Linked DNA regions of Lichenicola cladoniae. The protein of the gene in region 1 interacts with the protein of each later gene in a pairwise test. Links are inferred from orthologs where the notes say so. Each region holds a gene or a part of one and is shown in the gene's direction. Other genes may lie near its edges.

Region 1 (5,672 bases):
CTCCGCCAGGGCAGCCTGTGGCGCCTTACCTGGGCCGGCAGCCGCACGCCGGAGGTGAGCCGGCCGGCCGGGACGCCACCGCTTTCGACCTGTTGAGGTGCGCGGGAGGCTGGTCCGGCGGCCGGTGTCAGCCCGCCAGCAACACCTGCAGCCGTGCCGCCAGGGTTTCGCGATCACCCTCGATCCGCAGCAGTTTTTCCCGTGACGTGCCGCCGCTGTGCAGGCTGACCCTGCTGGCGGCGACCCCGAAGGCCTCCGCGACGGCGTCGCAGACCGCTCTCGTCGCGCGGCCATCCTCCGCCGGTGCCGTTACCGCGACCCGCAGGCGTATCCGGCCGTTCGCATCCGCCGTGCCGCCGGCAACCGCCGGCCGCCTGGCGCGGGGCTGAGCGCGCACCGCCACCAGCAGTATTCCGGCATCCGGATCGATCGTCACCTGCCCGGATCTCCTTGCCTTGGGCGATCCCGATCGCCACCTTCAGCCCATGTCAGTGACGCTCCAGAAGAAGCCTTCCCGCAAGCCCGAGCGGCCGGCTCGTCCGGCGATCGATCCGGCCAACCAGTTCGAGCCGGACCGGCAGGCGGCCAAGCCGAAGCTGCGCCAGCTGAAGGTGGTTTCTCCCTATGAGCCGGCCGGCGACCAGCCGACGGCGATCCGCGAGCTGGTGGCTGGCGTGCAGTCGGGCGAGCGCGACCAGGTGCTGCTTGGCGTCACCGGGTCCGGCAAGACCTTTACCATGGCCAAGGTGATCGAGGCGGTGCAGAAGCCGACCCTGATCCTGGCGCCGAACAAGACGCTGGCGGCCCAGCTCTATGGCGAGATGAAGCAGTTCTTTCCGGAGAACGCGGTCGAGTATTTCGTCAGCTACTACGACTACTACCAGCCCGAAGCCTACGTGCCGCGCTCCGATACCTATATCGAGAAGGACAGCGCGATCAACGAGCAGATCGACCGGATGCGCCACGCGGCGACCCAGGCGCTGCTCGAGCGCAACGACGTCATCATCGTGGCCTCGGTGTCCTGCATCTACGGTATCGGTTCGGTCGAGACCTACTCCCGCATGGTGGTCAAGATGCAGGTCGGCGGCGCGATCGCGCGCGACACGCTGGTCAAGGCGCTGGTCGAGCAGCAATACCGGCGCAACGACGCCTCGTTCCAGCGCGGCACCTTCCGCGTGCGCGGCGAGACCGTCGATGTGTTCCCGGTGCAGAACGAAGACCGCGCCTGGCGGATCATGCTGTTCGGGGACGAGATCGAAAGCATCATCGAGTTCGACCCGCTGACGGGCGAAAAGACCGCCGACCTCGAGGAGGTGCACGTCTACGCCAACAGCCATTACGTCACGCCGCGTCCGACGCTGAACCAGGCCACCATCCTGATCAAGCAGGAGCTGCGCGAACGGCTGATCGAGTTCACCGCGAACGGCAAGCTGCTCGAGGCCGAGCGGCTGCAGCAGCGCTGCACCTTCGATCTCGAAATGATCGAGACCACGGGCGCCTGCAAAGGAATCGAGAACTACTCGCGCTATCTGTCCGGCCGCAAGCCCGGCGATCCGCCGCCGACCCTGTTCGAATACCTCCCCGAGGACGCCTTGCTGATCGTGGACGAAAGCCATGTGACCGTGCCGCAGATCGGCGGCATGGAGCGCGGAGACTTTGCACGCAAATCGATCCTGTCCGAGTTCGGGTTCCGGCTTCCCTCGTGCCTGGATAACCGTCCGTTGCGCTTCGACGAGTGGGAGCGCTTCCGGCCGCAGACCATCCATGTGAGCGCCACGCCCGGCCCGTGGGAGATGGATCGCGTCGAAGGCGTGTTCGCCGAACAGGTGATCCGGCCGACCGGGCTGATCGATCCGGTCACCGAGATCCGCCCGGTCGAGCACCAGGTCGACGATCTCCTGGCCGAATGCCGGATCGTGATCGGCCGCGGCGGCCGTATCCTGGTCACCACGCTGACCAAGCGCATGGCCGAGGACCTCACCGAATACATGACCGAGGCGGGCATCAAGGTCCGCTACCTGCACTCGGACGTCGACACGCTCGAGCGCATCGAGATCATTCGCGACCTGCGTCTCGGCGCATTCGACGTGCTGATCGGCATCAACCTGCTGCGCGAGGGCCTGGATATTCCCGAGTGCCAGCTCGTGGCGATCCTGGATGCCGACAAGGAAGGGTTTCTCCGCTCGCGCACCTCGCTGATCCAGACCATCGGCCGCGCCGCCCGCAACATCGACGGGCGCGTGCTGCTGTACGCCGACCGCATGACCGACAGCCTGAAATACGCGATCGAGGAAACCGATCGCCGGCGCACCCGGCAATCCGACTGGAACACCGCGCACGGCATCACGCCGCATTCGGTACGCACGCATATCGGCGACGCGATCAAGTCGGTATTCGAGCAGGACTACGTGACGGTGTCGCCGATCAAGGATGGCGGCATCACCGACATGGTCGGCAAGGACCTGAAGGCGGCGATCGTGGATATCGAGAAGCGCATGCGCGCCGCCGCCGCCGATTTGGAATTCGAGACCGCGGCCCGCCTGCGCGACGAGCTCAAGCGGCTGGAGGCGCTCGATCTCGGACTCGAGCCGCCACCGCCGTCGCCGGCTTCACGCGGCGGCAAGGTCGCCAAGTCTCGGACGCCCGAGCCGCTCGGTCCGGGCGGTGGCGGGTATGATCCGTCGCAGCGACGGGGCAAGCGGCGGGGTTGAAGACCAAGGGCGCTGCCCCTGGACCCCGCCAAAGGCTTGCCTTTGGAAGCCGCTTGTTAGAAGCGCTGGGTGATGCCGCCCAGGATGGTCCGGCGTAGGCCGTATTGCGGGGCTCCGACGCCGATGCCGCTGCCGTCGCGAATGAGGTAGCGGCGATCGAGCAGGTTCAGGATATCGAGCCGTATCTCGGTGCCGCGCAACACCAGCCGCTTGAAGGTCTGCACGAACGAGGTGTTGATCACGTAATAGCCGGGCAGGGCGCGTCCGTTCGGAACATCGCCGTCGGCACGCAGGCCGGAGCCGACGACGAGATCGACCGATGCCCGCAGCGGATGATTCGAGCCGTGCAGGAACGAATAGGCCGCACCGGCCGATCCGGTCCAGCGCTGGTCATGGTCGAGATGCACCCAGCGGTTCTTGATGTAGGAAACATCGGCCTCGCTGAAGTTGAACTGCGACGAGGTGAGATCCTTGCCGATCGCCCGCGACCAGGCGACGCTGCCATACAGCGAGAGCGGCCCCTTGTCGTACGATGCGGTCGCCTCGTATCCGTGCACTTCCCCACGTGCGTAGTTGAAGGCGGACAGGATGATCGGCGCGCCGAACTGGCCCTCGTCGATCAGGTTGCTCGCCTGCTTGTAGTAGGCATCCACGCCGACATGCAGCCCCGGCAGCACGATCTGGTCGATGCCGGCATCGTAGTAGTTGTCGCGCTCCGCCTGCACCTTGTCGTTCAGGGTCTGCGCCGGTGCCGCACTGGTGCCGGCGAACGCGCCCAGATTGTTGCTGGTCAGCTGCTCGAACGGCGGCGGCGTGAAATAGCGCGCGTAACCCACATGCAGCGTCGTCGTATCGGTCGGGCGCCAGACGACGTTCACGCGCGGACCGAACGCGTGGTCGGCGATGTATTCGCTGACGCCGTCGAAGCGCAGTCCGGTGTTGATCGTCACGCGCGGCAGGATCCGCCACTCGTCCTGAACATACAGGCCATAGACCATTCCCGTCTTGCCCTGGCCGCTCTGCAGCGAGATCGGCTGGTCGCCAAACATCGGATTGCCGGACCCGTCCTCGCCGACTTGTGGCGACACCACGGAATTCGTGCTGGACACGTTGCGCTCGACGAACAGCTGGAACCCGGCGCGCAACGTATGCTGGTTGTTGATGCGCCAGCTCGCATCGGTCTGGGTTCCCGTCGACATCACCGATCGCGCGGCGGTCAGCGCGATGCCGTCGTACAGCAGGTCACCGACCGGATCGGGCGTGTAGTACAGGCTGCTGTAGCGGGTGAAGACCGAGCTCTGCAGGTCGAGCGCGCCGATCTGCTTCTGCAGGGACAGGATCGCGAAATCGGTGATCTCGCGCTGGTGCTCGGTCAGGTCCCGGCTGGCATAGTCGGTGGTTCCATTCACCGATAATCCGAGCCCGGGGACCTGCGCCGGATTGTTGGGAATCTGGTATTGCGCATTGGATACGCCGGCAATCAGGCTGACACGGGTGTTCGCGTCGGCGGTGAAACTCAGCTTGCCGATGCCGTGATACTGGTTGCTCAGATCGTGGATGGCATTGAATGCACCGGTCGAGTTCTCGATGCCGATGCGGTTGTGCAGGACGTCCGCAGTCACGAACCAGTCCCAGCGCCCCGACGATCCGCCATAGGCGGCCGATGGCTGGAAATAGTCGCGGGCGCCGCCATAGACCGAGATCTCACCGCCGGGATCGGTGATCCCGCTCTTGGTGTCGATGTTGATGACCGCCGCCTGCAGGAAGCCGTACTGGGCGGGGAGCGCGCCGGTGGTCAGCGACAGGTCGTGCGCGAACCGCGTCTGCAGGCTCTGCCCGAACACCGCCAGACCCTCCGGAAGCTGCACCCCGTCGAGGCGGAACTGCACCTCGTTATGGTCGCCGCGCACATGGATCTGCCCGTAGCTGTCCTGCGCCACGCCGGGCGCCTGGAGCAGTACCTGGTTGAGCGGGGTATTGTCGCCCTGGGGGATCGTCGCCAGCGCGCCGCGACCGAAGCGATAGACTTCCGCGCCGAGGCTCGGCTGCAGCCCGGACCGGGCACGATCGAGCCGGACAGTGACCGTCTCGACCGGATCGTTGATCCCCGGCGTTGGCGCTTGTGTCTTGAAATCCCGGCTCAGCGGCGGAACATCCGGCTGCGCCAGCGCCTGTTGAACGGCGCCGCCGGCCACGCAGAGGCATGCCAGGATACTGCTGGAAAATAGTCGGCAGTGCATCTGGGCCTCATACGCAATGTTATACTGTTGCGTTTGGTAGCTGGCCGGCTCTGGTCTGTCCAGTCGTGAAACGCTCGGCGTGAACCCGGAACGGTGCGATGCTAGCCATCCTTGCCACTTAGGGTCCTGTCCTATGCCGTTGCTCCGTTTCGACCTGCTCGAAGGCCGTACCGATCTCGAACTCCAGACCCTGCTGGACGCCGCGCACGAGGCCGTGGTGGAAGCCTTCGCGGTTCCGGCCCGCGACCGCTACCAGATCGTCACCGAGCACAAGCCTGGCCGCATGATCCTCCAGGATACCGGTCTCGGTTTCGAGCGCAGTGCGGATGCGATCGTCGTGCAGATGTTCACCAGCCCGCGCACGCCGGAGATGAAGCAGGATTTCTATCGGCTGCTGACCCGGAAGCTCGGCGAACGCTGCGGGGTCGCGCCCGAGGACGTCATGGTGTCCTGCATGACGAACGCCAGGGAGGATTGGAGTTTCGGCTTCGGCCGGGCGCAGTTCATGACCGGGGAGCTCTAGGACACCCCTTCAGCGCGGGCGCTCCAGCTCCCAAGCGAGGTGCGACCGCACTGCCGGCCACTCCGCGGCGATGATGCTGTAGGAGCAACTGTCGCGCAGGGTGCCGTCCCTGGTCCGCACGTTGTGGCGCAGCACCCCGTCGAGTTTCGCGCCGAGCCGCTCGATCGCGCGCCGGCTGCGATAATTCATGAAATGCGT
Region 2 (4,867 bases), 840 kb from region 1 along the record:
CGTCGGCCAGGCGCTCGTTGAACACCACGACACGGTGCCACTCGGTCTGTTCCTTGCGTTCGCCGGATGCCTTGTCGTTCCACGTCTCGCTGGTCGCCAGCGTGAAGGTCACGATCTTGGTGCCGTTCTGTGCGTTCCGGACCTCGGGATCTTTCCCGAGATTCCCAACGAGGATCACCTTGTTGACGCTGCCCGCCATCGCAACTTCCTGTCTTTCCGAGGGCCGGGCCACTTGAGCGGTCCGGCGCGTTCCCACGCTGTCTGATCCGTGGGTCAGAGATCGTCTGTCTACCCGCCGGACTATCCGAGCGGAACAAGAACATAGTATGAACGAGGAGAGCGATTTGGCAAAGAGGAGTGCTCCGATGGCGGTGGCCGACGGTTCCAGCAACGACCGTTCCGGTCATCATCCGTCCCGCAACGCCGCGATCCGGGTACGCGGCGCGCGTGAGCACAACCTCAAGAACATCGACGTCGACATCCCGCGCGACCAGCTGACGGTCATCACCGGCTTGTCCGGCTCGGGCAAGTCATCCCTCGCCTTCGACACCATCTATGCCGAGGGCCAGCGCCGCTACGTCGAGAGCCTGTCGGCCTATGCGCGCCAGTTCCTGGAGCTGATGGGCAAGCCGGATGTCGATTCGATCGAGGGCCTGTCGCCGGCGATCTCGATCGAGCAGAAGACCACCAGCCGCAATCCGCGCTCCACCGTCGGCACCATCACCGAGGTGCACGACTACATGCGCCTGCTCTGGGCGCGTGCCGGTATTCCCTACTCCCCCGCCACAGGCCTGCCGATCGAAGCGCAGACGGTCAGCCAGATGGTCGATCGCGTGATGGCGATGCCGGACGGCACGCGGCTGATGCTGCTGGCGCCGATCATCAAGGATCGCAAGGGCGAGTATCGCAAGGAGCTGGCCGACCTCGCCCGCAAAGGGTTCACCCGCGCCAAGGTCGACGGCACCCTCTACGAAATCGCCGACGTTCCGAACCTGAACCGCAAGCTCAAGCACACGGTCGAGGCCGTGGTCGATCGGGTCGTGGTCAAGGAAGGCATCGAGAGCCGGCTGGCCGACAGCTTCGAGCAGGCGCTCGGACTGGCCGACGGCGTGGTCTATGCCGAGGAAGTCGCCAAGACCGGCAAGGACGATGCGACCGAGCCCGTCCGCACCGTATTCTCGTCCCGCTTCGCCTGCCCGGTCAGCGGCTTCACGCTTGAGGAGATCGAGCCCCGGCTGTTCAGCTTCAACGCACCCCAGGGCGCCTGCCCGGCCTGCGACGGCATCGGCATCGAGAGCTTCTTCGACCCGCATTTGGTGGTGCCGGACGAGACGCTGAGCTTGAATGGCGGCGCCGTCGCACCCTGGAACGGCAGCCAGAGCCCGTATTACATCCAGACGCTGCAGAGCCTGATGCGTCATTTCAAGAGCTCGATGACCGTCACCTGGGAAGGCCTTACCGAGCCGGTGCGCGACGCCGTCCTGCACGGCACCGAGGAGAGCGTCGAGTTCACCTACAAGGACGACAAGCGCTCGTACAAGGTGAACAAGGCGTTCGAGGGCGTCATCAAGAACCTTCAGCGCCGCTACACCGAAACCGACAGCGCCTGGGTCCGCGAGGAAATGTCGCGCTACCAGTCCGAGAAGCCGTGCCATGTCTGCAACGGCGCCCGCCTCCGCCCCGAGGCGCTTTCGGTCAAGATCGCCGGCCACACCATCGCCGATGCGTCCGAGCTGCCGATCCGCCGTGCGCTGGAATGGTTCGCCACCGTCGAGGCGACGCTCACCCCGCAGCGCGCCGAGATCGCCCGCCGCATCCTGCGCGAGATCCTGGACCGGCTGCGCTTCCTCGATGATGTCGGCCTGGACTACCTCACCCTCTCCCGTGGCTCGGCCACCCTGTCCGGTGGCGAGAGCCAGCGGATCCGGCTCGCCAGCCAGATCGGCTCCGGCCTGACCGGCGTGCTCTACGTGCTGGACGAGCCGTCGATCGGGCTGCACCAGCGCGACAACGAGCGTCTGCTCGGCACGCTCGACCGGCTCAAGCGCCTCGGCAACACCCTGATCGTGGTCGAGCACGACGAGGAGGCGATCCGCGCCGCCGACTACCTGATCGACATGGGGCCGGCCGCCGGCGTGCTCGGCGGCAACGTCATCGCCTCGGGCACCCCGGACGAGGTCGCCGCCCACCCGGACAGCCTGACCGGCGCCTACCTGTCAGGCCGCCGCCGGATCGAGGTTCCGACCGAGCGGCGCGTGAGCGACCCGAAGCGCCAGGTGCGGGTGGTCGGCGCCACCGGCAACAACCTCAAGAACGTCACCGCCGCCTTCCCGCTCGGCACCTTCACCTGCATCACCGGCGTATCCGGCGGCGGCAAGTCCACCCTGGTGATCGACACGCTCTACAAGGCGCTGTCCCGCCGGCTGATGGGGTCCGGCCAGGTGCCGGCGCCGCACGACCGCATCGAGGGCATGGACCTGCTCGACAAGATCATCGACATCGACCAGTCGCCGATTGGCCGCACGCCGCGCTCAAACCCGGCCACCTACACCGATCTGTTCGCGCCGATCCGCAACTGGTTCGCCGAGCTGCCCGAGTCCAAGGCGCGCGGCTACACGCCGGGCCGCTTCAGTTTCAACGTCAAGGGTGGCCGCTGCGAGGCCTGCCAGGGCGACGGCGTGCTCAAGATCGAGATGCACTTCCTGCCCGACGTGTTCGTGCGCTGCGACACCTGCAAGGGCGCCCGCTACAACCGCGAGACCCTGGAGGTGAAGTTCCGGGGCCACTCGATCGCCGACGTGCTCGACATGACGGTCGACGAGGCGGTGCCGTACTTCTCCGCTGCCAACCGCATCCGCGATCGGCTCACCATCCTGCAGCAGGTCGGGCTCGGCTACGTGAAGCTCGGCCAGCAGGCGACCACGCTGTCCGGCGGTGAGGCGCAGCGGGTGAAGCTGTCCAAGGAACTCGCCCGCCGCGCCACCGGACGCACGCTGTATATCCTCGATGAGCCGACCACCGGCCTGCACACCGAGGACGTCCGCAAGCTGCTCGAGGTGCTGCATGCCCTGGTCGACCAGGGCAACACGGTGCTGGTGATCGAGCATAACCTCGAGGTCATCAAGACCGCCGACTGGGTACTGGACCTCGGTCCCGAAGGCGGCGACGGCGGTGGTCGCATCGTCGCGGTGGGTACGCCAGAGGATATCGCCGCTGCCAAGGACAGCCATACCGGCCGGTTCCTGGCGCCGATCCTTCCGGCTCCCGAGCCGGCGCGTAAACGTAAAAGAGCCTGAACCTCAAGGACTTATCGGACATGCCGGAACAGAAACAGATTGTCGGCTTCGTCGGCTACGGCGCGATGGCGTCGCGCATGGCACAGCATATTCGCGATGCAGGCTATGAGGTCGTTGCCTACACGCCGTCGGCCAAGAGCGAGACTGCGTCCGACGGAGCCAGATTGCTCGGTTCGCCTCGTGCTCTCGCGGAAGCCTCCGACATCGTCATGATATCGGTGCCGAACGACGCCGCGCTGGATGCCTCCTCGTATGGCGAGCATGGCATACTGGCCGGAATGCGCACCGGCGGGCTGCTGATCAACACCAGCTCGGTGTCTCCCGATGCCTCGCGCCGCCTGGCCAAGGCCGGCATCGATCGCGGCGTCGCCGTACTGGATGCGCCGGTGTCCGGCAGCACGCCGGAGGCCGAAGCCGGCGCCCTGGTGGTGCTGGTCGGCGGCGAGGCAGCCGACGTCGAGCGGGCGCGCCCGATCCTCGACGCGATCGGCAAGATGACCGTCCATGCCGGCGCCGCCGGCCAGGGATCCGTCCTCAAGCTGGTCGTGAACGGCATCATGGGTGCCAGCATGACGGCACTTGCGGAAGCGGTCGGCTATGGCCTCGTCGCCGGTCTCGATCGCGAGATGCTCCTTGGCGCGCTCGATGGTCTCGCGGTGATTTCGCCGCACCACAAGCGCAAGCTGAAGGCCGCCAGCAGCGGCAACATCAGCCCGCAATTCCCGACCGCGCTGATGCACAAGGACATGGGCCTGCTGCTGGCCGATGGCGCCGTCCATTCGGTGCCGCTGCCGACCATTGCCGCGGCCACCCAACTGCTGGCGTTGACCAAGCAGCATCACGCGAAGGACGACTACTCTTCCGTGCTGCCGGTCACCGAGGCGCTGGCGAAAGGCTGAGATACGGATCCGCTCGCGCGCATCGACGGAACCGCGTTCCGGCTGACCGGCACCACCAGCCCGTTCTCCAGCACCAGCTGCCACCCCTGACCACGACGCTGGGCCCGGGTGGCGGCATCGCTCGCCACCCAGAACGAGCGGTGCGGTTGCCAGCCGGTGCTGTCTCCAAGCGATGCGATCGCGTCGCGCAGGCGCATCAGCACCAGAACGGCACCTCCATCGGTATGGACGCGCAGGTAATGGTCTTCCGCCTGCAGTGCCAGCAATCGGTTTCCGGCCAGGTCCGGCGCATGCCGTAACAGGAAGGACGACGTCCCGACCGCTGCCGGTCCGGGTTCAGGTGGCGGTATCGGCGGCGCTGCCAACGAGCCGGATGACGAAACCTATCCGCTCACGACCCCGCGGCGCGCGAACGCGATCACCAGCCCCAGCGGTAGCGACTGCATGTAGAGTTGGAAGAAAGGCGGCCATCGCCCACTGACAGCACCGATCGCCGCCAGCATGCCGAGACTGGCCGGCAACGAGCTGATCACCAGGACCAGCAGCATCCGCCATGCAGACCGGCCGTAAAACAGGTCCCCGTATTTCCGGCGCAAGGCGAGGCCGATTAGCACGACACTGACTTCCCTTGAGAGGGTGCACAACAGGAACTGCAACGCACGCCGCCCGACC

The links.
Region 2: the proteins of uvrB (region 1) and uvrA interact in binary tests that used the Escherichia coli proteins (3 or more experiments, as listed by UniProt). The link is inferred for Lichenicola cladoniae from one-to-one orthologs.

What each region holds. Positions count from the first base shown.
Region 1 is NZ_CP053708.1:1,369,497-1,375,168, forward strand. What follows is about bases 169-3,098. They hold uvrB (excinuclease ABC subunit UvrB), read left to right. Parts: upstream 169-485; coding sequence 486-2,711; downstream 2,712-3,098. Other genes in these bases: HN018_RS06285 (DUF167 domain-containing protein), read right to left, coding at 169-436; HN018_RS06295 (TonB-dependent receptor), read right to left, coding at 2,768-3,098. Outside these bases: HN018_RS06280 (RES family NAD+ phosphorylase), read left to right, coding at 1-96; more of HN018_RS06285, read right to left, coding at 128-168; more of HN018_RS06295, read right to left, coding at 3,099-4,951; HN018_RS06300 (tautomerase family protein), read left to right, coding at 5,085-5,474; HN018_RS06305 (GNAT family N-acetyltransferase), read right to left, coding at 5,484-5,672. UniProt on the Escherichia coli protein: The UvrABC repair system catalyzes the recognition and processing of DNA lesions. A damage recognition complex composed of 2 UvrA and 2 UvrB subunits scans DNA for abnormalities.
Region 2 is NZ_CP053708.1:2,206,670-2,211,536, reverse strand. The notes cover bases 1-3,496. They hold uvrA (excinuclease ABC subunit UvrA), read left to right. Parts: upstream 1-365; coding sequence 366-3,296; downstream 3,297-3,496. Other genes in these bases: HN018_RS10240 (NAD(P)-dependent oxidoreductase), read left to right, coding at 3,317-3,496; ssb (single-stranded DNA-binding protein), read right to left, coding at 1-199. Also shown: more of HN018_RS10240, read left to right, coding at 3,497-4,195; HN018_RS10235 (LytTR family DNA-binding domain-containing protein), read right to left, coding at 4,150-4,560; HN018_RS10230 (hypothetical protein), read right to left, coding at 4,579-4,867. UniProt on the Escherichia coli protein: The UvrABC repair system catalyzes the recognition and processing of DNA lesions. UvrA is an ATPase and a DNA-binding protein. A damage recognition complex composed of 2 UvrA and 2 UvrB subunits scans DNA for abnormalities.